Regions from separate parts of the Pseudomonas sp. FBCC-B1565 genome, predicted to be linked through region 1. Evidence: predicted binding sites of a transcription regulator. Region 1 holds the regulator's gene; each other region holds the start of a gene.
The links. The regulator FliA, encoded in region 1, starts transcription of late flagellar genes. The targets are predictions, from matches to a motif close to CTAAAGTTTNNNNNNNNNNNGCCGNTAA.

Region 1 (9,947 bases):
TCGTCCGACATCGACGACCTGCTGCGCATCGCCCATGAACCGCTGGAGTCGGCGATCATCCACAGCGTGCAGGTGGTGGGCTGGAGTGCGCTGTGGATGGCGGCCGGGTTGATCATCATCGCGGCGGTGGATGCGCCGATCCAGTTGTGGGAAAGCCACAAGAAACTGCTGATGACCAAGCAGGAAGTGCGCGACGAACACAAGGACCAGGAGGGGCGCCCCGAGGTCAAGCAGCGTATTCGCCAACTGCAGCGCGAGATGTCCCAGCGCAAGATGATGGCCTCGGTGCCCGACGCCGACGTGGTCATCACCAACCCGACCCACTACGCCGTGGCCCTCAAGTACGACCCGGAGAAGGGCGGCGCGCCGATGCTGCTGGCCAAGGGCAGTGACTTTACCGCCTTGAAGATCCGCGAAATTGCGGTGGCCAACGACATCCTGCTGCTGGAGTCGCCGGAGCTGGCGCGGTCGATCTTCTATTCCACCGACCTCGACCAGGAAATCCCCGCCGGGCTGTACCTGGCCGTGGCCCAGGTGCTGGCGTATGTCTATCAGATTCGCCAGTACCGTGCGGGCAAGGGCAAGCGGCCCGATCCGCTCAAGGATCTGCCGATTCCGCCGGACCTGCGCCGCGATTCCTGACATCGGGTCGCCCTCCCTACCACTCGTCGATAACTGGCGTCTACCTGTCAAACTTCACAGTAGCCAGACTGCGCTGCTCGCGGTTCTATTGCCCTATGCACTGCGCGCAGGCTGTAAATGAGATGCAGGGAGAGTGGTTTTGAATCGGGTTACCAGAGGCGTCGTCACATCCTATGACCAGGCAACTGGAAAGGGTTTGATTGTCGTGGACGGCGAGGCCGTTCCAGTGGATCTCATTGGTTCGCGCGGCGTCCGGCTTGCAGTGGGTATGCAGGTTGCGTTTCAGAGGATCCATCGACCTGACGGCGTCTTTGCATGCGATGTCAGGGTCATCCAGCAAGTCCTTGAGTGAGATATCAGGAGAACGGTAATGGCAACAGGCACGGTGAAGTGGTTTAACGCGGAGAAGGGTTACGGGTTCATCACTCAAGACGATGGCGGTGATGTTTTTGTCCATTATTCGGCTATCAAGAGCGACGGTTTCAAGACGCTTGAAGAACATCAAAAAGTTGAATTCGATTTAGCCCAAGGACCCAAAGGCGGTCAGGCTGAAAACGTCCGCATCCTATCAGCGTCATAATCGTTCCCGCAGAGTAGTGCAGGAACGATCCGCCATCAGGCCCTCAAGTGCTCGCTGTCCTCCAGTACTCTGTCGGCCAGCAGCTTCGCGAGCCCGATCAACTGCGCTACGCCCAGCGCACCTTCGCGTTTTGTCCCGTCCAATTCAAACGCAAAGTCACTCATCAGCGCTTCGGCCGAAGCGAGGGTTTCGGTGAGGTTGACCAGCAGGTCTTCGGTTTTCAGGTGGTCTGCAACGGTGAAGAGGCTGATGGGGGGATTTGGGGTGGGTTTGATCATTGTGAGGCTCCTTAAAAGTGGAGCTGCCACTGATCGCCGCGACGCGATGGGGTGACAGCTGTGCGCAGGTTCGCGGACCGGTCAAGGAGCAACCCGGCATACCCTAAGGTATCCCGCGCACAGCCGCCATAGCGCCGCACAGTAGACGCTAAAAAAGCGTCAACTGAAAGCGGGCGATAGTGCTTTTGCTCTTTGAAAATCCGGGCCGCGACGCCCGTCCACTGCGTTTGCAGCGGTGTACGGAGACTAGAGAGCGAGTTTCCTAGGGGCAACCGCAAAACCTTGTCAGAAATTTCCCCAGTAGTACCGGCTGCGCGCACATCCAAGTGTGGGAGGGGGCTTGCCCCCGATGGCGTTGTGTCAGTCACCGACTCTTAGTCTGACAAGCTGCAATCGGGGGCGAGCCCCCTCCCACATTTAAAATGTGTTCTTTCCGAAAAAACGTGGGCGTCCATAGCGATCGACGTTCCAAAACAAAAGTTGGAAGGCTTCTTGCAATACCGCCTTCAGGACGCTCAACCGCGTCAAAACTTTGCTTCAAAGGACACGAGGAATACTGGTGGATCGCTCTCAAATGCTCGGCACGGCGCGCAGCACCCTGACTGACCTCTCGCGGGGCAATCTGGGTGTGCCGTTGTTGTTGCTGGTGATGCTGGCAATGATGATGTTGCCGATGCCGCCGTTCCTGCTGGACGTGTTCTTTACCTTCAACATCGCCCTGTCCGTCGTGGTGCTGCTGGTCTGCGTGTACGCCCTGCGGCCGCTGGACTTTGCGGTATTCCCGACCATCCTGCTGGTCGCCACCTTGCTGCGCCTGGCGCTGAACGTGGCGTCCACCCGCGTGGTGATGCTGCACGGCCAGGACGGCCATGCCGCCGCCGGCAAGGTGATCCAGGCCTTCGGCGAGGTGGTGATTGGCGGTAACTACGTGGTCGGTATCGTGGTGTTCGCGATCCTGATGATCATCAACTTCGTGGTGGTGACCAAGGGCGCCGGGCGGATTTCCGAGGTGAGCGCGCGGTTTACCCTCGACGCCATGCCCGGCAAACAAATGGCGATCGACGCCGACCTCAACGCCGGCCTGATCGACCAGAACCAAGCCAAGTCACGCCGCCTGGAAGTGGCCCAGGAAGCCGAGTTCTACGGTTCCATGGACGGTGCCAGCAAATTCGTGCGCGGTGACGCCATCGCCGGCCTGCTGATTCTGTTCATCAACTTGATCGGCGGCGTGGCGGTCGGCATGTTCCAGCACGGCATGACCTTCAGCGATGCGGGCAAGGTGTACGCCTTGCTGACCATCGGTGACGGTTTAGTGGCGCAATTGCCATCACTGTTGTTATCCACAGCAGCCGCAATCATGGTGACCCGTGCTTCGGGCTCCGAAGACATGGGCAAGCAGATCAGCCGGCAGATGTTTGCCTCGCCCAAGGCCCTGGCCGTGGCGGCGGGCATCATGGCGATCATGGGCATCGTGCCGGGCATGCCCCATGTGTCCTTCCTGAGCATGGCGGCCATGGCGGCCGGCGGTGCCTACCTGTTCTGGAAAAAGCAGAATGCGGTCAAGGTCCAGGCCCAGCAGGAGATTGCACGCCAGCAGGAACTGCTGCCATCCCCGGCCCGCGCCCAGGAAACCAAGGAGCTGGGCTGGGATGACGTGACCCCGATCGACATGATCGGCCTGGAAGTCGGCTACCGCCTCATTCCGCTGGTGGACCGCAACCAGGGCGGCCAGCTGCTCGCGCGGATCAAGGGCGTGCGCAAGAAGCTGTCCCAGGACCTGGGCTTCCTGATGCCCACCGTGCATATCCGTGACAACCTGGACCTGGCGCCCAGCGCCTACCGCCTGACTCTCATGGGCGTGATCCTGGCCGAAGCCGAGATCTACCCGGACCGCGAACTGGCGATCAACCCGGGGCAGGTGTTCGGCAGTCTCAACGGTATTACCGCCAAAGATCCGGCTTTTGGCCTGGACGCGGTGTGGATCGAAATCAGCCAGCGCAGCCAGGCGCAGTCCCTGGGTTATACCGTGGTGGACGCCAGCACCGTGGTCGCTACCCACCTCAACCAGATCCTCTACAAGCACTCCCACGAGCTGATCGGCCACGAAGAAGTCCAGCAATTGATGGGTTTGCTCGGCAAAGCCTCGCCAAAACTCGCCGAAGAGCTGGTGCCGGGCATCCTGTCGCTGTCGCAGTTGCTCAAGGTGTTGCAGGCGCTGCTGGCCGAACAGGTGCCGGTGCGCGATATTCGCAGCATTGCCGAGGCTATCGCCAACAATGCCGCCAAGAGTCAAGATACTGCCGCCCTGGTGGCTTCGGTGCGCGTCGGATTGTCGCGCGCAATCGTGCAAAGCATTGTAGGGCTTGACTCCGAGCTGCCTGTGATCACCTTGGAACCCAGGTTGGAACAAATATTGCTCAATAGTATTCAGAAGGCAGGACAAGGCCAGGAAGAGGGCGTTCTGCTGGAGCCAAGCATGGCCGAGAAGCTGCAGCGTTCGTTGATCGACGCCGCGCAACGCCAGGAAATGCAAGGCCAACCGGTGATCCTGCTGGTGGCAGGCCCGGTCCGGGCGATGTTGTCGCGGTTTGGGCGCCTGGCAGTACCGAATTTGCACGTTTTGGCTTATCAGGAAATTCCTGACAACAAGCAAGTGACTATCGTCGCGACAGTAGGGCCCAACGGCTGAGGGTAGTGGGTTATGCAAGTGAAGCGTTTTTTCGCCGCCGATATGCGTCAGGCCATGAAACTGGTTCGTGATGAGCTGGGCGCCGACGCCGCGATTATTGGCAACCGTCGTATTGCCGGCGGTGTCGAGCTGACGGCTGCCCTGGATTACACACCTTCGGCCTTGGCGCCGCGCGTGCCGAACATGGAGCTCGAAGACGAGCTGCGCAAGACCGCTTCGCGGATTGTTTCGGCCCAGGCTGAACTGAGCATGCGTGGCGACAGCGATGCCACCACCAATCGCCAGTTGTTCGCCGGCCTGCCGCTGACCGCCGCGGAGCCATTGGTTGAGCCAACCTTCAAAGAGCCGCCGCGTCCCGCTGCGCCAGCCCCGGCAGCGGCGGTTGACCAGCGTGTGTTCGACTCGATGCGCTTTGAACTCAATGGCCTGCGTGAGCTGCTCGAAGTCCAGTTGGGTTCGCTGGCCTGGAACCAATTGCAAGGCAGCAAACCGCAACAGGCCAACCTGTGGCGTCGCCTGCAACGCATCGGCCTGTCCGGCCCGTTGTCCCGCGACCTGCTGGCCCTGACCACCGAAATCGAAGAGCCTCGCCAGGCCTGGCGCATGTTGCTGGCCCACTTGGCGCGGATGATCGTCACCCCGGAAATCGAACCCCTGGAAGAGGGCGGTGTGATCGCCATGGTCGGCCCCGCCGGCATGGGCAAGACCACCACCCTGGCCAAGCTGGCGGCGCGTTACGTGCTCAAGTACGGCGCTCAGAATATCGCGCTGGTGAGCATGGACAGCTACCGTATCGGTGCCCAGGAGCAGCTCAAGACCCTGGGCCGCATTCTCAATGTGTCGGTGACCCATGTCGACCCAGGCCAGTCCCTGGCCAACGCCCTCGACCCGCTGCTGCGCAAGCGCGTGGTGCTGATCGACACCGCCGGCCTGCAAGCCAGCGACCCGGCATTGCGCATGCAGTTGGAAAGCCTGGCCGGGCGTGGCATCAAGTCGAAAAATTACCTGGTGCTTGCAACCACCAGCCAGAAACAGGTTCTTACCGCTGCGTATCATAGTTACAAGCGCTGCGGCCTGGCCGGTTGCATCCTCACCAAGCTCGACGAAACCGCGAGCCTGGGCGAGGTGCTGAGCCTGGCCATCAGTCATGAATTGCCGGTCGCCTACCTGACCGACGGGCCGCGGATCCCGGATGATCTGCATCTGCCGCGCCGTCATCAGTTGGTCAGCCGTGCAGTCAGCGTGCAAATGCAAGACGAGCCTAGCGAGGAAGCGATGGCCGATATGTTCGCCGACCTCTACCACAACCCGGCGAAGCGGGTAGGTTGAGGGCGGTATGAACACCGTGAAATGTATCTACATCGATGGTCTGCAAGCGATTCACGCGGCCAAGCCATGTAGCCTGCGTCTAAGCAAGACAAGGTAAAGAAATAAAATGGGCAGCATGCATCCCGTACAGGTGATCGCGGTGACCGGCGGCAAAGGTGGCGTCGGGAAAACTAACGTGTCAGTGAATTTGTCCCTGGCCCTGGCAGAGCTTGGCCGTCGCGTCATGCTGCTGGATGCTGACCTGGGGTTGGCGAACGTCGACGTTCTGCTGGGGCTGACGCCCAAACATACCCTTGCCGATGTGATCGAGGGCCGCTGTGAGCTGCGCGATGTGCTGCTGCAGGGGCCTGGGGGCATCCGCATCGTGCCGGCCGCCTCCGGCACCCAGAGCATGGTGCACCTGAGCCCGGCGCAGCATGCCGGGCTGATCCAGGCGTTCAGTGACATCGGCGACAACCTCGACGTGCTGGTGATCGACACCGCCGCCGGGATCGGCGAGTCCGTGGTCAGCTTTGTGCGCGCTGCGCAGGAAGTGTTGCTGGTGGTCTGCGATGAACCCACCTCGATCACCGACGCCTACGCCCTGATCAAACTGCTTAACCGCGACTACGGCATGAACCGCTTCCGCGTCCTGGCCAACATGGCCCAGAGCCCGCAGGAAGGGCGCAACCTGTTCGCCAAGTTGACCAAGGTCACGGATCGTTTCCTCGATGTCGCCTTACAATACGTCGGCGCAGTTCCCTACGACGAGTGTGTGCGCAAGGCTGTGCAAAAGCAGCGTGCAGTCTACGAAGCGTTCCCTCGTTCCAAGTGCGCACTGGCGTTCAAGGCTATTGCCCAGAAGGTCGATACCTGGCCATTGCCCGCCAACCCCCGGGGGCATCTGGAGTTTTTCGTCGAGCGATTGGTGCATCAGACGAGCGCAGGACCCGTGCTATGACAGCGACCGGCTACAACGCGTACAAGAAGTCTGCCCGTGACAGCCAGGGCGAGTTGATCGAGCGCTACGCGCCCCTGGTCAAGCGCATTGCCTATCACTTGCTGGCGCGCCTGCCCGCCAGCGTCCAGGTCGAAGACCTGATCCAGGCGGGCATGATCGGCTTGCTCGAAGTGTCGACCAAATACGACGCGAGCAAGGGTGCAAGTTTCGAGACGTATGCGGGCATCCGCATCCGTGGCGCGATGCTCGATGAAGTGCGCAAGGGTGACTGGGCGCCGCGTTCGGTACACCGCAATACACGCATGGTCAGTGACGCAATTCGCGCAATTGAAGCAAAAACCGGTCGCGACGCTAAAGATCACGAAGTTGCGGCCGAACTCCAATTGAGTCTCGACGATTACTACGGGATTTTGAACGATACCTTGGGCAGCCGATTGTTCAGTTTCGACGACCTGTTGCAGGACGGCGAACATGAAGGGCTGCACGAGGACGGCGCGAGTGCTCATATGGAGCCATCGCGAGACCTGGAAGATGAGCGTTTCCAGGGGGCGTTGGCGGACGCGATTGCCAATTTGCCGGAGCGTGAGCGGCTGGTGTTGGCGCTGTACTACGACGAAGAGCTGAACCTCAAGGAAATCGGTGAGGTCCTGGGTGTCAGCGAATCGCGGGTCAGCCAGTTGCACAGCCAGTGCGCAGCCCGCTTGCGGGGGCGCTTGGGAGAGTGGCGAGCGCGCTGAACAGGCAGTGTGGGGACACTGCAGACGATACCGCGAGGGCAACCGGCCTTCGCGGGTTCGACCCGTGGTGCCCCCGGCAGTCCTTTTTGTGTAATGCCTGTTGATTGAAATGGCGCGTCCAGGTGCTGGGCGCGTTTAAGACTGCTTGGAGGTCGAATTGGACAAGAACATGAAAATCCTCATCGTTGATGACTTCTCAACGATGCGGCGGATCATAAAAAACCTGTTGCGTGACCTTGGGTTCACAAACACGGTCGAGGCGGACGACGGCATTACGGCGATTCCGATCCTCAACAGCGGGAGCATCGACTTTCTGGTAACAGACTGGAACATGCCGGGCATGACCGGTATCGACTTGCTGCGCCACGTGCGCGCTGACGAAAAGCTGCGCAGCCTGCCTGTGCTGATGGTGACCGCCGAAGCCAAGCGTGAGCAGATCATCGAAGCCGCCCAGGCCGGGGTCAACGGTTACGTGGTCAAGCCATTCACTGCACTGGCCTTGAAAGAGAAGATCGAAAAAATCTTCGAACGCATCCACGGCTAATGCCATCGCGGGGGAGCTATGGAGCATAAAGAAACGTCACAGGGAGACTTCGAGTCGACCCTGAAAAAGCATGCTCACCAGTTGGTCGACAGCCTTGAAAAAGGCCAGTTCGGCGACGCGGTGCAGTTGATCCATGAGCTCAACCAGACCCGTGACCGCGGCCTGTATCAGGAAGTGGGCAAGCTCACACGCGAGCTGCACAGTGCGATCGTCAATTTCCAGATTGACCCGCATATGCCCCAGGCCGAAGAAATCTCGCAAATCACCGATGCCACCGAACGCCTGTCCTATGTGGTCAGGCTGACTGAGGCGGCGGCCAACCGCACCATGGACCTGGTGGAAAACGCCACGCCTCTGGTCAACGGCATGGCCACTGAAGCCCAGGCCCTGAGCCACGACTGGGGCCGCTTCATGCGCCGGGAAGTGGGGGCTGAGGAGTTTCGCGAGTTGGCACGTCGGGTTGACGGTTTCCTGTCACGCAGCGAGCAGGAAAACCGCACGGTTTCCAGCAACCTCAATGACATTCTGCTGGCCCAGGATTACCAGGACCTCACCGGTCAGGTGATCAAGCGTGTGACCCAGTTGGTCACCGAAGTGGAAAGCAACTTGCTCAAATTGGTGCTTATGGCTGGCCAGGTTGACCGTTTCGCCGGCATCGAACATGACCGCGAAGCGATCCTCTCGGAAAAAGATCCACAAAAACATCTCGCCAAGGGTGAAGGTCCGCAGATTCATGCCGATAAACGTGAAGACGTTGTATCGGGTCAAGATGATGTCGATGACCTGTTATCCAGTTTAGGCTTCTAAGGAGCACCCACATGAGCTTCGGCGCCGATGAAGAAATCCTTCAGGATTTCCTTGTAGAGGCCGGCGAAATTTTAGAGCAGTTGTCCGAGCAACTGGTCGAGCTGGAAAGCCGACCGGATGATGCGAACCTGCTCAATGCAATTTTTCGCGGTTTTCACACTGTAAAAGGGGGCGCCGGCTTCCTCCAGCTCCATGAGCTGGTGGAGTGCTGCCACATCGCCGAGAACGTGTTCGACATCCTGCGCAAGGGTGAGCGTCACGTTGATTCGGAGTTGATGGACGTGATTCTCGAAGCACTGGATGCGGTCAACGGCATGTTCAGCGAGGTGCGCGACCGTGCACCGATCACGGCGGCCACTCCGGAACTGCTGGCCGCCCTGGCGCGCCTGGCGGAACCTGCCGACACGTCGGCCGCACCGGTGGTTGAAGCCGCACCGGAGCCTGTGGTTGAGGCCGAGCCGGATGTGACCGACAGCGAGTTCGAACAGCTGCTCAACTCCCTCAGTGCCGTCAAGGCCGAGGCGGAAGCGCCGGCTGCCCCGGTCGCCGCACCGACCAGCGAAGACATCACCGACGCCGAGTTCGAATCGCTGCTCGACCAGTTGCATGGCAAGGGCCAGTTCGCGGCCGACGCCGTGGCACCTGCTGCTGCTCCTGCGGATGCACCGGCGGCCAGCGCCAGCACCGACATTACCGACGATGAATTCGAAGCATTGCTCGACCAACTGCATGGCAAGGGCACCTTCGCGGCCGACGCCTTGCCGGAAGTCGCCGCCACGGCTGCGGCACCGGCTGCTGCCAGCGCCGCCCCTGCGGGCGATGGGCTGATCTCCGATCACGAGTTCGAATCCCTGCTGGACGAGTTGCACGGCAAGGGCAAGTTCAGCGAAGTGGCCCCGGCCGCAGCGGTGGCGACCGCTGCACCGGTCGCCGCCAAGGCCGCTGCGCCAGCGCCGGCCGCCAAACCTGCACCGGCTGCCAAGCCAGCACCGGCCCCGGCCGCCGCACCTGCTCCGGCACGTGCCGCCGCCGCGCCGACAGCCGAGAAGCCTGCCAGTGAAGCCGAAACCACCGTGCGGGTTGATACCGCGCGCCTGGACGACATCATGAACATGGTCGGCGAACTGGTACTGGTGCGTAACCGCCTGGTGCGCCTGGGCCTGAGCAGCGGCGATGAAGCCATGCAAAAGGCTGTGTCGAACCTCGACGTGGTCACCGCCGACCTGCAGACCGCCGTGATGAAAACGCGGATGCAGCCGATCAAGAAAGTCTTTGGCCGTTTCCCGCGCCTGGTTCGCGACCTGGCGCGTCAGCTTAAGAAAGAAATCAACCTGGAACTGGTGGGCGAAGAAACCGACCTCGACAAGAACCTGGTCGAGGCCCTGGCCGACCCGCTGGTCC
Region 2 (9,947 bases), 2.6 Mb from region 1:
CCACTGAAAGTGCCGGCCACTGTTACTATTGTCGCTTTCGATCAACTGGAAGCTACGGCCCTGGCCCTGCATCCCGGTTCGACATTGCTGGACACCGACCTCGACGAGGCCTACGGCAAGTACGTGTATGAGGTCGAGTTGGAAGATGCCCACGGCATCGAATGGGACGTTGAATTGGACGCGCTCACCGGGCAGGTCCTCAAGAATCATCAGGATACGTAATGAAGGTAAATTTACGCGTCGGCAGTCGAGTGGCGCTGGTGCTCTTGGCATTCTGCTCCAGCCTGGCGGCCCGCGACCTCAACCAGGATGAAGCCTTGGCGCTGCGCCAGCAGGGGGTGATCCTGCCGCTTGAGCAATTGTTGCAGCAGGCCATGGCGCGTTACCCCGGCTCGCGCCTGCTGGAGGCCGAGCTGGAGAAGAAACACGGCCAATATGCCTATGAAGTGGAACTGGTGACCACCGAAGGTGTGGTGCGCGAGATCAAGCTGGACGCGCGCACCGGTGTGTTGATCAAAGACGAGGAAGACTGATGCGCCTGCTGCTGGTGGAAGACAACGTACCCTTGGCCGATGAACTGATGGCTGGCCTGCAGCGCCAGGGCTATGCCGTCGATTGGCTGGCCGATGGGCGCGATGCCGTGTATCAGGGCCGCAGCGAGCCCTACGACCTGATCATCCTCGACCTCGGCCTGCCGGGCCTGCCTGGGCTTGAGGTACTGGCCCAATGGCGAGCCGCCGCGTTGGCCGTTCCGGTACTGATTCTCACCGCCCGCGACTCCTGGGCCGAGCGCATCGAAGGGCTCAAGGCCGGCGCCGACGATTACCTGGCCAAACCCTTTCACCCCGAAGAGCTGCACTTGCGCATCCAGGCGTTGTTGCGCCGTTCCCACGGCCAAACCAACCAGCCGACGTTGCAAGCGGCCGGCCTGCACCTGGACGAAGGTCGCCAATGCGTGCTGCGTGACGGCGATGAGATCCAGCTGACCGCCGCCGAATTTCGCCTGTTGCGCTATTTCATGCTGCACCCCGAACAGATCCTGTCGAAAAGCCACCTGGCCGAGCACCTCTACGACGGCGAGACCGAGCGCGACTCCAATGTGCTGGAAGTGCACGTCAACCATCTGCGCCGCAAATTGGGCCGCAGCGTGATCGAGACCCGGCGCGGCCAGGGTTATCGGTTTGGCGCCAGCCCTGCATGAGGTCGATCCAGCGACGCTTGAGCCTGGGGCTGATCAGCGTGATGGTGATCGTCGGCGTGGTGCTGGCCCAGACCAGCCTGTGGTTGTTCGAGGCCGGCTTGCAACGCTACCTGGAAGCCGGCTTGCGCAACGACGCCGAAAACCTGCTGGTGGCGCTGGTGCGTGGGCCCAACGGCGTGCAGCTGGATGAGCAACGCCTGTCGCCAGCCTATCAACGGCCGTTTTCCGGGCATTACTTCCGCATCGATTTTGCCGACGTCCACTGGCGTTCCCGCTCATTGTGGGACCAGGAACTGCCGCGCCTGCCTGAGGCGGGGCTGAAGGGCAACCTGCAACTCGGCCCGGAAGGCCAGCAACTGCTGGTGCTGCGTGCGGACTACAAGCGGTTTGGCCAATCGATTTCCATCAGCGTGGCCCAGGACTACACCCCGGTGCGCGAAAGCTTCCGGCTGATGCGCCAGATCGGCCTGGTGCTGGGGCTGGCGGCACTGCTGTTGGTGTTGATCTTGCAACGGGTGACCGTGCGCCGCGCCTTGCGCCCGCTGGAAACCGCGCGCAACCAGATTGCCCAGTTGCAACAGGGGCAACGCTCGCAACTCGATACCCAGGTGCCCCTGGAACTGGAGCCGCTGGTGGCGCAGATCAACCACCTGCTGGCTCACACCGAAGACAGCCTCAAGCGTTCGCGCAATGCCCTGGGCAACCTCGGCCATGCGCTCAAGACGCCTTTGGCCGTGCTGTTGAGCGCGGCATCGAGCGAGACGCTCAGGCAGCATCCCGAACTGAGCAAACTGCTGCGTGATCAGTTGGAGCAGGTACAGCAACGCCTCAACCGCGAACTCAATCGCGCCCGCCTGGCCGGGGAAACCTTGCCCGGTGCGTTGTTCGACTGTGATAAAGAACTGCCCGGCCTGCTCGCCACCCTGACCATGATCCACGGCGAGCACCTGGGCCTGAGCTACCGCGCCACGCCGGGCCTGCAACTGCCCTGGGACCGCGAAGATCTATTGGAACTGCTCGGCAACCTGTTGGATAACGCCTGCAAATGGGCGGATGCCGACGTGCGCCTGAGCATCACCGAGACGGAGCACCATTACCTGTTGGCGGTGGAGGATGACGGCCCCGGCATTCCTGAAAGCCAGCGAGCCCAGGTGTTCAGCCGTGGCGCACGGCTGGACGAGCAGATCGATGGCCATGGTCTGGGCCTGGGGATCGTGCGGGATATTGTCGAGGTGTGGGGCGGGGTGTTGCAGTTGCAGGCATCTGAACTGGGCGGCTTGAAAGTGCTGATCGAATTGCCCTGTGGGAGGGGGCTTGCCCCCGATGGCGGCATTCCAGTCAAAAAACAGATTGGCTGATACACCGCAATCGGGGGCAGGCTCCCTCCCACATTGGATCGCCTTGCATTTTCAGACGCGGAACTGATCCATCAACCCCTGCTGCTGATTCGCCAGGCTGTTCAACGCCTGGCTCACCCGCGCCGATTCATTCGCCTGCTCGGACAGCGACTCGGTCACATCGCGAATGGTCGCCACGTTGCTGTTGATCTCCTCGGCCACCGCGCTTTGCTCTTCGGCGGCGCTGGCGATCTGCAGGTTCATGTCGCTGATCACCGTTACCGCATCGCCGATCTGGCGCAGGGCGGTCACGGCCTGTCCAACCTGTTCGACGCTGCCCTGGGCCTGGCGGTAGCTGTTGCCCATGGAACCGACCACTTCTTCGGTACCGCTCTGCAACTGCTCGATCACCAGGCGGGTTTCTTCCACCGACTCCTGGGTACGGCGCGCCAGGTTGCGCACTTCATCGGCCACCACCGCAAAGCCACGCCCGGCTTCACCGGCGCGGGCCGCTTCGATGGCGGCGTTGAGTGCCAGCAGGTTGGTCTGTTCGGCGATGCTACGGATCACCTCCAGCACCGAGCCGATCTTCTCACTGTTGGCGGCCAGGCCTTCGACCTGGGTCATGGCCGTGCTCATGTCCGCCGCCAGCTCGCCGATGTTGGTGGTGGTGCGGTCGATCACCGTGAGGCCGTCGCGGGTGGCCTGGTCGGCATCGCGTGCGGCCTGGGCTGCTTGCGCCGCGCTGCGGGCCACGTCCTGGGCGGTGGCGCTCATTTCGTGGGAGGCGGTGGCCACCTGGTCGACCTGGCGGTACTGCTGCTCCATGCCGGCGCTGGTTTGCGTGGCAATCGCGGCGGATTGGTCGGCGGTGCCACGGGCGTCCTGCACCGAGCGTTTGACCTCGGCGATGATCGGTTGCAGCTTGTCGAGGAAACGGTTGAACCAGCCGGCCAGTTGGCCCAACTCGTCCTGTTTGTCGTAGGCCAGGCGCCGGGTCAGGTCGCCTTCGCCGCTGGCGATGTCTTCGAGCATGTGCGCCACGCCGAGGATCGGCCGCGTTACGCTGCGTGCCATCAACCACACCAGGATCAAGCCGACCACGGCGGCCAGCAGGCCCAGGCTCAGTTCCAGCAGGGTGCCCTTGGCATTGTCGGCATCCAGTTGGGTTTTCAGCGCTTCGGCGGGGGCTACCAGGACTTTCTCTGGCACATCCAGCAGCACGCCCCACGGCTTGCCGTCCGGAATCGGTGCGAACGGCGCGAGCACCTTGAGCTGGTGATCGGTGCGCAGGCTGCGAATTTGTGTACTGCCGGTCAGGGCGCTGATCAGCTGCGCGCCGTTGGCGGTGTCGACCTGGTCCAGGCGCTGGCTGAGCTTGCTCGCGTCGGGGCTGTAGCCAGCGAGCAAACCAGTCGGGCTGAGGATGCTGACCTGGGTCTGGCCGTCATACAGCTTGTGGCTGGCCTGCTGGCTCACGGCCTGCAGGCTGTTGAGGTTGATGTCCACCGACAGCGAGGCGATGACTTTGCCGTTGGCCATCAACGGGAAGACAATGCTGGTCATCAGCACGTTTTGTCCGTTGATCTTGTAAAAGTACGGTTCGATTACGCACGGCTTGAGCGTGGTGCGTGGGCAGGTGAACCAGGCGTTGGCTTTTTCCCCGCTGGGGCCGACGCTGGTGTCGAACATGTCGCTTTCCGGCAATGCCATTGACTCCAGCTTGCCGGGCGTCGGCTGCGACCAGTACAGGGCGAAACGCCCCTTGTCGTTACTGCCCAACTCCGCCTGGCCGGCGAACAGTTCATCCTTGCCGTCCAGCGCATTGGCTTCGAATACCAGGGACAAACCAAGCAAGTCCGGGTTGGCCTGCAACGCGGCCCTGACCTGGCGGGTCAGGTCTTCGCGGGTGTCGAAGGCGTCGAGAAAGCGCTTCTCGGCCTGCTCGCGCAGGAACAGCACCTGGCGCGAAAAACCATGGCCGTACTGATAGGCGTCCATGAACTGGCGGCGGATACCCAGCGCTTGCACCTCGCCCTGGGCTTCGATGCGCGCCTGGGCCGCTTCATCCAGCATCTGCATGCTGGAGGCCTTGACCCGTTGCGAACTCTGCTCCATGCGATACAGCGACAGACCCACCAGCAGGGTCACGATTCCCAGCAGGCACAAGCCAGCGAGCAGGGTGATTTTCCATTGAATGGAGAGCTGCCTGAGCGACATCGGTACATCCTTACCTGAAAACACAGAGAGAACCTGTATCGGCGGTTTCAGGTTTTTCTTTATTCAAACGATCGATTTAAACCTGAAAGCGGCGCCGTTTTTTGACATGTGCGCCTGCCTGCTGCAAAGTGCGCGCCCTCTAATAAGACCTCCTCCAAGCCTGCACGCCGGTTGCCACCCAATGGCTGCCCGGGTGCGGGCATGCCTGTTTTTTATGTTTTTTTCTTGAGGTAACCATGATTAACGCAGTCATTGCCGCGGTCGGCACCATGCTGGTGCTCAGCCTGTCCCGCGTGCATGTGGTCATCGCCATCATCGTCGGCGCCCTGGTGGGCGGCCTGACCGGTGGCCTGGGGATCGAAGCCACGCTCAAGGCCTTCAATGGCGGCTTGGGCGGCGGGGCGACGGTGGCGTTGTCCTACGCCTTGCTCGGCGCTTTCGCCGTGGCGATTGCCAAGTCCGGCCTGGCCCACGCGTTGGCCGACAAGGCCCTGCTGCTGGTGGACCGTCAGGAAACCAGCGGTGGCAGCCACGTCAAATGGCTGCTGATCGGCCTGCTGTGGATGGTGGCGATTGCCTCGCAGAACATCTTGCCGATCCACATCGCGTTCATTCCATTGCTGGTGCCGCCATTGCTGTACGTGCTGACCAAGCTGCAACTGGACCGCCGCCTGATCGCCTGTGTGATGACCTTCGGCTTGATCACGCCGTACATGTTCCTGCCGGTGGGCTTCGGCAATATCTTCCTCAACCAGATCCTGCTGGCCAACGTGGCCAAGAGCGGCGTGGATATCAGCCAGGTCAACGTCACTCACGCCATGAGCCTGCCGGCGCTGGGCATGGTCGTCGGCCTGCTGGTGGCGGTGTTCATCAGCTACCGCAAGAAGCGCGTGTACGATCTGGAGAAAATCGAGCGGGTCGAGCAGGTGGCGGTGCAGTACAACCCGCTGACCCTGCTGGTGGCCGGCCTGGCGATTGCCTCGGCGTTCATCATCCAGTTGTGGCTGGACTCGATGATCATCGGCGCGCTGGCCGGGTTCCTGATCTTCTCGGTGTCGGGCATCGTGCGCTGGCGCGACACCGACGACCTGTTCACCGAAGGCATGAAGATGATGGCGATGATCGGCTTCATCATGATCGCCGCCTCGGGTTTTGCCGAAGTGCTCAAGGCCACCGGGGATGTGCGCTCGCTGGTGGAAACCTCGGCGGCCTTCATCGGCCATAGCCGTGGGATAGGGGCGTTGCTGATGCTGCTGGTGGGGCTGCTGGTGACCATGGGCATCGGTTCATCGTTTTCCACCGTGCCGATCCTGGCGGCGATCTTCGTGCCGCTGTGCGTGCAACTGGGGTTCAGCCCCATGGCCATCGTGTGCATCGTCGGCACGGCCGGTGCCTTGGGTGATGCCGGTTCGCCGGCCTCGGACTCGACCCTCGGTCCGACTTCCGGCTTGAACATCGACGGCCAGCACCACCATATCTGGGACACCGTGGTGCCGACCTTCCTGCACTACAACCTTCCGCTGCTGGCATTCGGCTGGCTGGCCGCGATGACCCTCTGACCACTGCCGGCTTGTTGGAGTGAATGGGCTTGCTGTGGCAAGCCCGCTCACTACAGAAACTTCCTATGCGGCCGTTAACCTCTCTAGTCGCCACTAATAAGAGAGAAAACCCATGCGTCTGAGCCTCAAGGCCAAAGTCCTGTCCCTCGCCGTAGTGCCGGTGCTGTTGTTTGCCGTGGTCATCAGCCTGACCACCGTGTGGATCCTGCAGGGCCAGGCGCGCAATGAGGTGGACGAAACCCGTCAGCGCCTGCTCAACGACGCCAAGGCCACCCTGCAAAGCTACGTCGAAGTGGCCATGACCACCATCAAGCCGCTCTACGACGCGGCGGCGCCCGGTGATACCGCGGCGCGCGCCGAGGTGGTCAAGCTGCTGTCCAACACCAGCTACGGCAAGGACGGCTACTTCTTCGGCTACGACTCCGAGACCATCCGCCTGTTCAAGGGCAACAGCCCCGACGGCGTGGGCAAGAGCTTCAAGGATAACCGCGACCCCAACGGCGTGTACGTCAATCGTGACCTGGTCAAGGTCGGCAAGGACGGCACCCATTACCTGCAATACAGCTCGACCCAACCAGGCCAGACCGAACTGGTGCCCAAGATGGGCTACACCGAATACCTGCCCAAGTGGGACATGGTCATCGGTACCTCGGTGAACCTGGACGGCATCGAAGCCCAGGTGGCGGTGGTCGAGGCCAAGGTCGAGAAACGCATGGAAGGCGTGCTGCTGAGCATCCTCGGCGTGGCCGTGGTGGTACTGCTGGTGATCGCTGCCGTGGGCATGCTGCTGGCCAATACCATCCTGCGTCCGCTGCACCTGATGAAAGCCAACCTCGACGACATCGCAGCCGGTGAAGGCGACCTGACCCGCCGCCTGGCCATCACCAGCCAGGACGAGCTGGGTGATCTGGCCGGCGCGTTCAACCGTTTTGTCGACAAGATCCACGGCCTGGTGCGCCAGATCACCGAGATGACAGGCCAACTCACCGGTCTGGTCAGCCAGGTGTCGGACCAGGCCCAGCGCTCCGAACAGGCCATGGAACGCCAGCGCCACGAGACCGACCAGGTCGCCACGGCGATCAACCAGATGTCCTCCGCCGCCCAGGAAGTGGCGCGCAGTGCCCAGGGCGCCTCGGTCGCGGCCCAGCAGACCGACGCTGAAGGTCAGGCCGCCAAGCGCGTAGTGGACGGCAGCATCGCGCAGATCCATGCGCTTGTGAACGACATCCGCAGCAGCGGTGTGTCCCTCGACAGCCTGCAGCAGGACGTGGCCTCCATCGTCAGCGTGCTCAGCGTGATCCGCTCCATTGCCGAACAGACCAACCTGCTCGCGCTCAACGCCGCGATTGAAGCCGCGCGGGCCGGGGAGGCCGGCCGTGGGTTTGCGGTGGTCGCCGACGAAGTGCGCGCCCTGGCCAGCCGCACCCAGACCAGCACCCAGGAAATCCAGGGCATGATCGACCGCCTGCAAAAAGGCACTGAAGCCGCGGTGGACGCCATGCGCCGTTCCAGCGATGCCGGCGACGGCACCTCGGCCCAGGCCAACCAAGCCGGGGCATCGCTGGACACCATGGCGCAGTTGATCGGCACCATCAATTCGATGAACGCCCAGATCGCCAGTGCCGCCGAGGAGCAGACCGCCGTGGCCGAAGAGATCAACCGCAGCGTGCATCAGATTGCCGTGGCGGTGGACAGTGTGGCCGATGAGACCCAACTGGGCGCCCAGACCTCCCGCAGCCTCGCGGACCTGGGTCAGCGCCTGGGGCAGTTGGTCGGCCAGTTCCGGATCTGATCCAGCGGTTGTGCGCCGCGACGCATAGGCGGTGTCACGTCATCTGGATCAGCGTCTTCATGATCGTGCTTTCGGTGGAGATGGTTTTCGCGTTCGCCTGGTAGTTGCTCTGGGCCTTGATCAAGTCGACCAGTTCGTTGGTCAGGTTGACGTTGGAGTTCTCCAGGGCATTGGCCTTGATCGCGCCGAGGGTGCCGGCTTGCGGGGTGTCATAGCCCGGTTGGCCGGAGGCGAACGTCTCTCTCCAGGCGGTGCCGCCGGCCGGTTGCAAGCCTTGTTCGTTGTTGAAGCTGGCCAGGGAAACCTGGCCGACGGCCTTGCTCTGCTGGTTGCTGAAGGTGGCGAACAGCACGCCGTTGCCGTCGATTTTCAGGCCGGTGATCTGGCCGGTGGCATAGCCATCGGTGACCGGCGGGTTACGGTAGCTGGCCGAGTTGTACTGGGTGATGTTGGCCAGGTTGACGGCGATGCCGGTTGGGTTGGCATCCGCACCGTTGGCCTTCCACACGCCGTTGGTCACCGTCCCGGGGACCCAGCCGGTGAGGGTCAGGGTCTTGTCGGATACGCCTGCGGTTACGACGCTGGTGAGCTTGCCCGCGCCGTCAAAGGTCAACGTGGACGGCACCGGTGGCGTGGACGGTGTACCGGTGGGCGCCGAGCCGTTCGGGTTGCGCCCGTCGATCAGGGTGTAGGCGTTCCATTTGTTGCCGTCGGTTTTCACCAGGTACTGCACCATCGGGTGGGCATTGCCCTGGGAGTCATACAGGGTGGTGCTGTACTGGGTGCTGAAGGTGCTGGTGTCGTTCGGGTTGAACGGCTTGGCCACCTGGTCGATCACGGGCATCGACGCATTCAGGTTGCTGGTCGAATCGACTTTGGTCGACGCCTTGGGCGGCAGGCTGGCCAGGTTCAATTGCAGGTCGACCAGGCCACCCTTGGCGATCTTGCCGTTGGCGTCTGCCCCGTAGCCTTGCAGGCGCGAGGTGCCGGTGTTGTTGGTGATGTAGCCGTCCTTGTCGGCCCGGAAGGCGCCGCTGCGGGTGTACTCCAGCGAACCGTCGCTTCTTTTCTGGACGAAGAAGCCGCCGCCCTGGATACCCATGTCCAACGTACCGCCGGTGGTGTTGACGTCACCCTGGGTGAACCGTTGGGACACCGCCGCCAGGTTCACACCGTTGCCGATGCTGTTCTGGCCGGTGCCCAGTCGGGTAGCGGCGTAGATGTCCGCGAATTCCGCACGGGATGCCTTGAAACCGCTGGTCGCGACGTTGGCGATGTTGTTGCCCGTGACGTCCATCTGCTTATTGGCGGCGTGAAGACCGCTAAGGCCAATATTGAAAGACATATCAACTCCTTCTGGTGCCGTTTCTGGTCGAGGCTGGGGAAGGGCTGAGTGTGCGCACCGCGCATGGACGTTCGGGGGAGGCTGTGTGGAGAAAGCATGGAGGCCGGGATTTATTTACCCGGCGCCCCCTCAGAGATCGCGCATCAATAGGCCAAAACGCAGGTCCATTTCGGCCGGAAGTGGCAGGTACACGGTGTGCCCATCTCCCGGCGCGACCTCGATGGCGTCGCCCTTGGCGTTGTGCAGGGTGGCCAGGTCGAAGTGGAAGTTGCCGGTGGGAGTCATCAATTCCAGGTGATTGCCCACGGCGAAGCGGTTCTTCACCTTGACCTCGGCCAGCTCGCCCCGGCGCTCGCCGGTCAGTTCGCCGACGAATTGCTGGCGCTCCGACACCGAGCTGCCGTGCTGGTAGTTCTGGTACTCATCGTGCACATGCCGGCGCAGGAACCCTTCGGTGTAGCCGCGCTGGGCCAGGGATTCGAGGTTGGTCATC
Region 3 (9,947 bases), 1.6 Mb from region 1:
TGTCGCCGGAATTGAGGACTGGAGCCGCCACTTCGTCTGCCGCCATGGCCAGGCTTGGCATTACGATGGACAACAGGGCTCCGAGCCCTGCGAATTTACGCAGAGTCATATTGTTTTCTCCTGGGGCGTTGGGGTTTGGCGGCTTAGATTGCGTCGGTATCGGTTTCGCCGGTACGGATGCGAATAGCCTGTTCCAGATTGACCACGAAGATCTTGCCGTCACCAATCTTGCCGGTGTTGGCAGCCTTGGTTATCGCCTCGATAACCCGGTCAAGATCCTTGTCGTCAATGGCGACATCAATCTTCACCTTCGGCAGGAAATCGACTACGTATTCCGCGCCGCGATACAGCTCGGTGTGACCCTTCTGCCGACCGAAGCCTTTGACCTCAGTAACGGTAATGCCCTGCACGCCGATCTCGGACAACGACTCGCGTACATCGTCCAACTTGAACGGCTTGATGATGGCAGTGACTAGCTTCATGAAAACTCTCTCCCGAATTGGTGGACTTGCCCCAGGAAAACAAACCCGTCTCAAGTCTAAGCGCAGTGCCTGGCTTTGTAACGCGTCGTCGCCTCGGCATTTGCCGTTGCGACGCCAGCGAACCACTGGTGACGAAACCTGTACCCCTGATCCGTCGGCGCACTGCATTCGTCACAGCGACTGCATCAGTGCATGGGTCATGATCGTCTAAGCAGAAACCTTGCCAGCTCCGTAAAAATCACTGAAATCAGTCCTTTGCCCACTTTCTCCCAACTGCGGGGCTTTTTGATGGCGGCAATGCGCACAAAAACAGTGCGCCACCGCCCGGCCCGCTGCGCGAAAAGCGTGCGCTCGCCGCCACGGAAAAGACTATAGACGCTGCGTGATACACTGCCGGCCAACAGTTTTCCGGAATATTTCCCATGCTCGCGCCCAAAGACCTCCTCGACGCCCTGAGCGGCCACGCCTCTCGCCTGTTCAGCGGCGACACCCCGCTGCCCCGCAATGAAATCGAAAGCCAGTTCAAGGCGCTGCTGCAAAGCGGCTTCAGCAAGCTCGACCTGGTGAGCCGGGAAGAGTTTGATAGCCAGATGGTGGTGCTGGCCCGCACGCGGGCGCGGTTGGAGAGCCTGGAGGCGAAGGTAGCGGAGTTGGAAGCTAGGTTGACGCCGCCCTCTGCTGAATAAACGCGGTCAGTGTGGGAGCTGGCTTGCCTGCTCCCACATAAAGCGCTGCGAACGACTCTGGATACGTTCTGTAAAACCTCCCTCGCCTCGCATTTCCCCACCTCGTCTACCCTTGAAAAACCCGCAGGAAGCGGCCCTCTTTTCAAGGAACGAGCATGTCCCTCGCCATCGTCCACAGCCGCGCCCAGATCGGCGTCGAAGCGCCTGCCGTCACCGTCGAAGTGCACATGGCCAATGGTTTGCCGTCCCTGACACTCGTCGGCTTGCCGGAAACAGCCGTCAAGGAAAGCAAGGACCGGGTGCGTAGCGCCATTCTCAACTCCGCCCTGCAATACCCCGCCCGACGCATCACCCTCAACCTGGCGCCCGCCGACCTGCCCAAGGACGGCGGGCGCTTTGACTTGGCGATTGCGTTGGGCATCCTGGCGGCCAGCGTGCAGGTGCCAGCCTTGCTGCTCGACGACGTGGAATGTCTGGGAGAATTGGCGCTGTCCGGCGAGGTGCGCGCAGTGAAAGGCGTGTTGCCTGCGGCATTGGCGGCGCGCAAGGCCGGGCGCACCGTGATAGTGCCTCGGGCGAATGCCGAGGAAGCGTGCCTGGCCTCGGGGTTGAAGGTGATCGCGGTGGATCATTTGCTGCAGGTGGTGGCGCACCTGAATGGGCATCAGCCTATAGAACCCTACAAATCCGACGGCTTGCTGTACCTGAACAAGCCATACCCGGACCTGAGCGAAGTACAGGGCCAGCTCGCCGCCAAGCGCGCATTGCTGATTGCAGCGGCGGGCGCGCATAACCTGCTGTTCAGCGGCCCGCCCGGCACCGGCAAGACCTTGCTCGCCAGTCGCCTGCCGGGTTTGTTGCCGCCGTTGAGCGAGCAGGAAGCCCTGGAAGTGGCGGCGATCCAGTCGGTCGTCAGCCTTGCGCCGCTGAGTCACTGGCCACACCGACCGTTTCGCCAGCCGCACCACTCTGCCTCAGGTCCGGCATTGGTGGGCGGCGGGTCGAAACCGCAGCCGGGGGAAATTACCCTGGCCCATCACGGCGTGCTGTTCCTCGATGAGTTGCCTGAGTTCGACCGCAAGGTGCTGGAGGTGCTGCGCGAGCCTCTGGAATCGGGTCACATCGTCATCTCCCGCGCCCGCGATCGCGTCAGCTTCCCGGCCCGCTTCCAACTGGTAGCCGCCATGAACCCCTGCCCTTGCGGGTACATGGGCGAACCCAGCGGGCGTTGTCGCTGCACGCCGGAGCAGATTCAGCGCTATCGCAACAAGCTCTCCGGCCCCTTGTTGGACCGTATTGATTTGCACCTCACTGTGGCGCGAGAAACCACCGCATTGAACCCAACCCAGCAGGCGGGCGATAACACCGCCGAGGCATCGGCACGGGTCGCCCAGGCCCGCGATCGCCAACAGCAACGCCAGGGCTGTGCAAATGCGTTCCTTGATCTGCCGGGGCTGCGCAAGCACTGCAAGCTGACGAAGACCGATGAAGGCTGGCTGGAAACCGCCTGTGAACGGCTGACACTATCCCTGCGCGCTGCCCATCGCCTGCTCAAAGTGGCGCGTACCCTGGCCGACCTTGAGCACGCCGAGAGCATTACTCGACCGCACTTGGCGGAAGCGTTGCAGTATCGGCCCGCGGCCGTCGGCTAGGGTGCCTCTGGGAAGTCCAACAGCAGGCGCGCCACTTCCATCACTTCATCCAAGGCCGCTTCCGCCGACTCCATGGAGGGTTTGAGCATCAGGTCGTCGGCATAGCCCATCGCCACGGCAAAGATCTGGCGGGCAGCGCGTTGTGGCGAGTCACAACGCAGGACATTGGCAGCCACACCCCGCTCGATCACCTCGGCGAGCATGCCTTGCCATTGGGCGTTGATCGCCAGGTAAGCCTGGGCCATTTCCGGGTCCTGCATCGCTTCGTCCCAAGCATCCAGCCACAGTGCCCACCCTGCATCAGCGGTGCTTGGCAGGCAGTCACGCAAAAAACCCACAAAGGCGTCCAGGGGCGCTGCTTCTGCCAGGGGCGCGCGCACTTCGTCCAACTGTTCGTTGGCAAACCGCACGAAGGCTTCGCGGCGCAGTTCCTTCCAGTCGCTGAAGTAGTGATAGACATGGCTGCGGGACAGGCCGGCATGTTCGGCCAGGTCGCGGGTGGACACATCGGCAAAACCCTTGCTGCGAAACAGCTCAAGGGCGGCGGCGATGATCTGGTCTTTACGGTCGATACGCGACATGGGCAATTCCTTCCAGGCACCGGCAGATAAGCGGCGCTTGCTTTTTGAGCGATCGCTCAAGGATACTTGAGCAGTCGCTCAATAATAGCGTCTATCACTCCTTTGGTGCACCCCATGTCATCCGCCACACCTCAAATCCTGATCGAAGAAAGCCGGAAAATCGGCCAGCAATCCGCCGGCCAGACGCTCAAGGCCATTGCCAAAGCCTATCCGGGCAAGCTGTTTGCCACGCTGTCGCTGGTCGCGCTGGAGAACGCGCTGCTGCTGGCCTACCCGTTGTTTGCCGGGTTTGCGGTGGACGCGATCATCCGTGGCGACGCCAGCAACGCGCTGTTCTACGCCGCCGTGGTCCTGGCATTCTGGGTGGTCGGCGCGGCGCGGCGGGCGTTGGATACGCGGACCTTCACACGGATCTACGCCGATCTGGCGGTGCCGGTGATCCTCAATCAACGCCTGCAGAACCACAGCACGTCGAAATCGGCGGCACGGGTGGTGCTCGCCCGGGAGTTCGTCGACTTCTTTGAAAAGCATGTACCGATCATTGCCACGGCGCTGGTGTCGATTATCGGCGCGGCGGTGATGTTGATCGTGATCGAGCCCTGGGTAGGCCTGGCGTGCCTGGGCGCACTGGTGCTGTGCATCACGTTGTTGCCACGCTTTGCCCGGCGCAACCAGGAGCTGCATGAACGGCTGAACAACCGGCTGGAAAAAGAAATCGGCCTGGTGGAAAAGGTCGGCGCACCGACCCTGCGGCGCCACTACCAAGTGCTTTCACGCCTGCGCATCTGGCTGTCGGATCGTGAGGCGGCTGCGTACCTGTTTCTGGGTACGCTGGCCGCCTTGCTGTTTGTGGTCGCCATCAGCCAATTGGCGCTGTCACCCGCGGTCAAGGCTGGCCATATCTACGCGGTCATGACCTACCTGTGGACCTTCGTCACCAGCATGGACGAAGCCCCCGGCATGGTCGACCAACTGGCGCGCCTGAAGGACATCGGCAAGCGCGTTGACCCTGGCCTGGGCGATCGCTAGGCCTCAACGAAACCGGTCCACCTCATGCCGCAAGCCCGCCGCCAGGGTTTCGAGTTCCTTGGCGGTGATCGCCAGGTTCGACACCACTTCCCGCTGCTCGCTGTTGGCCAGCGCAATGCTCTGCAGGTTACTGCTGAGCAAGGTCGCGGTGCTGCTCTGTTCCTGGGTGGCGGTGGTAATCGCAGCAAACTGCTGACCGGCCGAGCGGCTTTGCTCGTCAATACGCGCCAGGGCCGACGCCACGTCGGCGTTACGCGACAGGCCTTCCTGCATCAACACATTGCCGCGCTCCATGGTGCTGATGGCGTTGCCGGTTTCCTGCTGGATGCTCTGGATCATTCCGGAGATTTCGTCAGTGGCCTCCCGGGTACGCGACGCCAGGTTGCGCACCTCATCGGCGACCACGGCAAACCCACGGCCTTGTTCACCGGCGCGGGCGGCCTCGATGGCGGCGTTGAGCGCCAGCAGGTTGGTCTGTTCGGCAATCGAGGTGATCACGCCGACGATTCCGCCGATCTCTTGGGAGCGTTGGCCCAGGGTGTTGATCACCGTGGCCGTGCTGTTGAGCGCGGTGGCGATGTGTTCCAGGGATGACGACGCCTCTTGCATCGAGTTGCGCCCGATGCGGGTCTGTTGGGCGTTTTCCTGGGCAAGGCGTTCGGTGCTGCCCATGTTGTCGGCAATGTTCAGCGAGGTGGCGCTGAACTCTTCCACCGCCCCGGCCATGCTGGTGATCTCGCCGGACTGCTGCTCCATGCCTTCATAGGCGCCACCGGACAAACCGGACAGCGCCTGGGCACGGCTGTTGACCTCTTCGGCCGCCTTGCGGATATGCGAGACCATGGTCGACAGCGCTTCACCCATCTGGTTGAAACTGCGCGCCAGTTGGCCGATTTCGTCATGGCTGGACACGTTCAAGCGTGCGCTCAAGTCGCCCGCGCCCAAGGCTTCGGCCTGGCGCACCAGGTCGCCCAACGGCGCCAGCTTGCTGCGCAGCAGCCACACCGTTGCACCGACCGCCAGCAGCATGGCCAGCACGCTGCCGATCACCAGGCGGATACCGACGTCCCACGTCACCGAGCGGATTTCGGCCTTGGGCATGCTCGCGACCACGGCCCACGGCCCGCCTTCGAAAGGCACCGACACGCTGTAGAAGTCTTCGTTCTTGTCTGCCCAGAAGCGCCCTGTACCCGGCGTCTTGGCCAGGTCCAGCATCACGGGAATGGCTTGATCCAGCGCCTGCACGCCCGCCGGCGGCACCAGCCAGCGCTTCTGTTCATCCAGCAAGGCGAGGGAGCCGGTCTGGCCGATGCGGAAACGCTTGAGGTTGTCGAACTGGGCATTCTGCGCATCGGTGTAGTCGAACCCGATGAACAACACCGCGATCACCTGGCCACTGCTATCGCGCACTGGGCTGTACTGAGTCATGTAGGAACGGTCGAACAACACCGCCCGACCGATATAGGTCTGCCCGCTGAGCACCCGCTGGTAGGCCGGGCCCTGGCGATCCAGCACCGTGCCGATGGCGCGGTTGCCGTCCTGCTTGGTCAACGAGGTGCTGATACGGATAAAGTCCTCGCCGCTGCGCACGAATACCGTGGCCACGCCACCGGACATCTGCTTGAACTCATCCACTTCATTGAAGTTGTTGTTCAGCACCTGATTGCCCAGGTACAGACTTGGGGTCTGCACACCGGCCACAGTCACAGGCTGGTCCGCATGCACGCTCAAACCGGCGCCGAAGCGTTTTTCAAACAGCCCGCTCAAACGCTGGGTACTTTCGCGCAAGGTGCTGTGGAAGGTGTTGAGTTGGTCGGCGAGCAAACGCGCTTCGCTGGCCAGGTGCTCCTCGCGGGTGGCGAGGTTGGCGGAGTCGAGCGAACGCAAGGCAAACACGGTGCTGCCGCTGATGACGACAGCCAGAATCACGGCTAATGCCAGGCCTAACTGGGAGGCTATCCGGGCGCGAGGTTGAGACATGAAGGCTCCTGGCCGAGGCCAGGATCATCCTGATCTCATAGCGCTGCTCGGCAAATTATCTGGTGGGAAACGTTGGTGCACGATGGTTCCAACACACCTACTTCGGCGAGCCGAGGCAATACTTGAGCGATCCGCAGGGGTATCACGCAAACGATTGCACGAACAGTCTGTCGCCCCTCACTCGAGGCGTTCGACCTGGGGCAATTCCATCGCCTTGACTTCCGCCTGCAGAAACTCCGCCAGGCGCCGCAAACGCTCGCCGCCGGGGCGGGTTTTCGGCCATACCAGGTAGTAGTTTTCGCCACTGGCCACCGCCGTTGGCCAAGGCAGGCTCAGGCGCCCCTGGGCCACGTCTTCGGCCACCATCAGCAAGTCGCCCATGGACACACCGTAACCCCGCGCAGCGGCGATCATGCCCAGTTCGAGAGTATCGAACACCTGGCCGCCCTTGAGCGACACCTGGGACGCCAACCCCATGCGTTGCAGCCAATTGCGCCAGTCGCGACGGTCGGGCGTGGGGTGCAGCAGTTCGGCGGTGGCCAGTCGCGCAGCATCCCACGGCCCATCCTCCAACAGGTTCGGTGCACCTACCGGGATCAGCAATTCCGGGAACAGGTAGCTGGCCTCCCAGTCCGCCGGAAAGTGCCCGTAGCTCAGCAACACTGCGCAGTCGAAGGGCTCCTGGTTGAAATCCACCTCGTCCACGCTCATCCAGGCGCTGGTCAGTTGCACTTCATTGCCCGGCTGCAACGCCCGGAAGCGGCTCAGCCGCGCCAGCAGCCAGCGCATGGTCAGGGTAGACGGCGCCTTCATGCGCAGGATGTCGTCTTCGGCGTTCAGGGTATGGCAGGCCCGTTCCAGCGCGGCGAAACCTTCGCGCACGCCCGGCAAGAGCAGGCGCGCCGCTTCGGTGAGCTGCAAGGTGCGGCCGCTGCGCTGGAACAGGCGACAGGCGAAATGCTCTTCCAGCGTGCGGATATGCCGGCTCACCGCACTTTGCGTGATGGAGAGCTCCTCCGCTGCCCGGGTGAAGGAATTGTGCCGCGAGGCGGCCTCGAATGCGCGCAAGGCATACAGCGGGGCAAGACGTCGAGACATCGGCAGATTCCTACAGAGCAATACCGCACCCTACCAGATCAGCAGGCATGAGTTTAAGTCATGTACATCATCGCTTTAATCCTTTTGTGTAATGAACCGAGAGCGCCGAGAATCAAGCCTTCCCAACCTTCTGACTTTTCGAGCGTGATGATCATGCAACATCCGGCACGTACCGAACTCTGGGCCATTCTGCGGCTGTCAGGGCCGTTGATTGCCTCACAGTTGGCGCACATGCTGATGGTGCTGACCGACACCCTGATGATGGCGCGCCTGAGCCCCGAAGCCCTGGCCGGTGGCGGCCTGGGCGCGGCGACCTACTCGTTCGTGGCGATTTTCTGCATCGGCGTGATTGCCGCCGTGGGCACTCTGGTGGCCATCCGTCACGGCGCGGGCGATATCGAAGGCGCCACCCGCCTGACCCAGGCCGGGCTATGGCTGGCGTGGCTGATGGCCCTGGCGGCCGGTTTGCTGCTGTGGAATCTCAAGCCTGTGCTGCTGATGTTTGGCCAGACCGAGACCAACGTGCACTCGGCCGGGCAATTCCTGACGATCTTGCCCTTCGCCCTGCCCGGTTACCTGAGTTTCATGGCCCTGCGCGGCTTCACCAGCGCAATCGGCAAGGCGACGCCGGTGATGGTGATCAGCCTTGGCGGTACGGTAATCAACTACCTGCTCAACCACGCGCTGATCGAAGGCATGTTCGGCCTGCCCAAGCTTGGCCTGATGGGCATCGGCCTGGTCACAGCCATCGTCGCCAACGGCATGGCGCTGACGCTGATGTGGTACATCCGCAGCAACCGCACCTATGCGGCCTACCCACTGAGTACCGGCCTGCTGCGCCTCAACACCCAGTACCTGCGCGAGTTGTGGCGCCTGGGCCTGCCGATCGGCGGCACCTATGCGGTGGAGGTCGGGCTGTTCGCGTTTGCGGCACTGTGCATGGGCACCATGGGCAGCACGCAGTTGGCCGCGCACCAGATCGCATTGCAGATCGTCTCGGTGGCGTTCATGGTGCCGGCGGGGATGTCCTACGCGGTGACCATGCGCATCGGCCAGCACTACGGCGCCGGGCAGTTGCTGCATGCGCGCCTGGCCGGTCGTGTCGGCATTGGCTTTGGCGCGGCGATCATGCTGGGATTTGCTGGCGTGTTGTGGCTCTATTCCGACCCGCTGATCGGCCTGCTCATCGACCACAACGACCCGGCGTTCCACGACGTGATCGTCCTGGCCGTCAGCCTGCTGGCCGTCGCCGCCTGGTTCGAACTGTTCGATGGCGTGCAGACCATCGCCATGGGCTGCATTCGCGGGCTCAAGGACGCCAAGACCACCTTCCTGATCGGCGCGGGTTGCTATTGGTTGATTGGCGCACCGTCGGCCTGGCTGATGGCCTTCACCCTGGGCTGGGGACCGACCGGCGTGTGGTGGGGCCTGGCGTTGGGCCTGGCGTGCGCGGCGGTGAGCCTGACCTGGGCGTTTGAGGCAAAGATGAAGCGGATGCTTCGCCAGGAGCCTGAACCTCAAGGCTCATTCCAAGCCGAGGCCCTGCACGATTAACAATGTGGGAGGGGGCTTGCCCCCGATTGCGGCGTGCCCGTCACTGGTTTTTTGACTGACCCACCGCAATCGGAGGCAAGCCTCCTCCCACTTTTTGATTGGATTGCCACCTCAGCCCAGCAGCGCTTGCTGGCTTTTGCCGAAAGTCAGGTACTCCACCAACTCCGGCAACGGCAGCGGCTTGCTGATCAGGTAACCCTGGGCCTGGTCGCAGCCAAACAAACGCAGCAGCGCCAGTTGCTCAGGCGTTTCAACACCTTCGGCCACCACTTCCAGGTTGAGGTTGTGCGCCAGGTTGATCATAGCATGCACCAGCTTGCGGTTTTCTTCGCGCTCCTCCATACCGCCAACAAAGCTCTTGTCGATCTTCAACAAGGCAATCGGCAGGCTGTTGAGGTGCACGAACGATGAGAAGCCCGTACCGAAGTCATCCAGGGAAAACCGCACACCCAGGCGGCCGAGGGCATCCATGGTCTGCTTGACCAGGTCACTGCGGCGCATCACGGCGGTTTCGGTCAGCTCGAACTCCAGCCATTGCGCCTCCACGCCCCGCTCGGCAATCAGCCGACTGAGGGTCGAGAGCAACTGACTGTCCTGGAACTGGCGGAACGAGAGGTTGACCGCCATGTGCAACGGCGGCAGGCCACGTTCGCGCAGGTCTTGCATGTCGCGCAGGGCCCGGGAGATCACCCAGTAGCCCAGCGGCACGATCAGGCCGCTTTGCTCGGCCAGTGGCACGAACTCACTCGGCGGCAACAGGCCGCGCTCGCCATGGCGCCAGCGCACCAGGGCTTCCAGGCCGACGATATGGCCGTCGTCCAGGTCCAGGCGCGGCTGGTAATGCAGCTCCAGTTCGTCACGGCGCAAGGCGCGGCGCAGCTCGCT

Region 2: the regulator FliA is predicted to act here: its motif matches at 4,794-4,821, upstream of NL123_RS20400 (methyl-accepting chemotaxis protein).
Region 3: the regulator FliA is predicted to act here: its motif matches at 6,510-6,537, upstream of NL123_RS00995 (methyl-accepting chemotaxis protein).

The regions. Positions count from the first base shown of each region.
Region 1 is NZ_CP101438.1:1,851,941-1,861,887, forward strand. Features, by position in the region: gene flhB (flagellar biosynthesis protein FlhB) at 1-642, shown strand, start outside; gene NL123_RS08855 (cold-shock protein) at 1,013-1,222, shown strand; gene NL123_RS08860 (DUF6124 family protein) at 1,258-1,500, opposite strand; gene flhA (flagellar biosynthesis protein FlhA) at 2,075-4,189, shown strand; gene flhF (flagellar biosynthesis GTPase FlhF) at 4,202-5,518, shown strand; gene fleN (flagellar synthesis regulator FleN) at 5,625-6,458, shown strand; gene fliA (RNA polymerase sigma factor FliA) at 6,455-7,195, shown strand; gene NL123_RS08885 (chemotaxis response regulator CheY) at 7,365-7,739, shown strand; gene NL123_RS08890 (protein phosphatase CheZ) at 7,758-8,546, shown strand; gene NL123_RS08895 (chemotaxis protein CheA) at 8,558-9,947, shown strand, end outside.
Region 2 is NZ_CP101438.1:4,430,929-4,440,875, reverse strand. Features, by position in the region: gene NL123_RS20420 (PepSY domain-containing protein) at 1-222, shown strand, start outside; gene NL123_RS20415 (PepSY domain-containing protein) at 222-533, shown strand; gene NL123_RS20410 (response regulator transcription factor) at 533-1,201, shown strand; gene NL123_RS20405 (sensor histidine kinase) at 1,198-2,559, shown strand; gene NL123_RS20400 (methyl-accepting chemotaxis protein) at 2,611-4,758, opposite strand; gene NL123_RS20395 (Na+/H+ antiporter family protein) at 4,998-6,317, shown strand; gene ctpM (methyl-accepting chemotaxis protein CtpM) at 6,430-8,109, shown strand; gene flgE (flagellar hook protein FlgE) at 8,144-9,454, opposite strand; gene trhP (prephenate-dependent tRNA uridine(34) hydroxylase TrhP) at 9,584-9,947, opposite strand, start outside.
Region 3 is NZ_CP101438.1:233,172-243,118, reverse strand. Features, by position in the region: gene NL123_RS01025 (ammonium transporter) at 1-109, opposite strand, end outside; gene glnK (P-II family nitrogen regulator) at 144-482, opposite strand; gene NL123_RS01015 (accessory factor UbiK family protein) at 905-1,168, shown strand; gene NL123_RS01010 (YifB family Mg chelatase-like AAA ATPase) at 1,324-2,820, shown strand; gene NL123_RS01005 (TetR/AcrR family transcriptional regulator) at 2,817-3,401, opposite strand; gene NL123_RS01000 (ABC transporter six-transmembrane domain-containing protein) at 3,516-4,430, shown strand; gene NL123_RS00995 (methyl-accepting chemotaxis protein) at 4,434-6,410, opposite strand; gene NL123_RS00990 (LysR substrate-binding domain-containing protein) at 6,588-7,508, opposite strand; gene NL123_RS00985 (NorM family multidrug efflux MATE transporter) at 7,656-9,062, shown strand; gene NL123_RS00980 (putative bifunctional diguanylate cyclase/phosphodiesterase) at 9,174-9,947, opposite strand, start outside.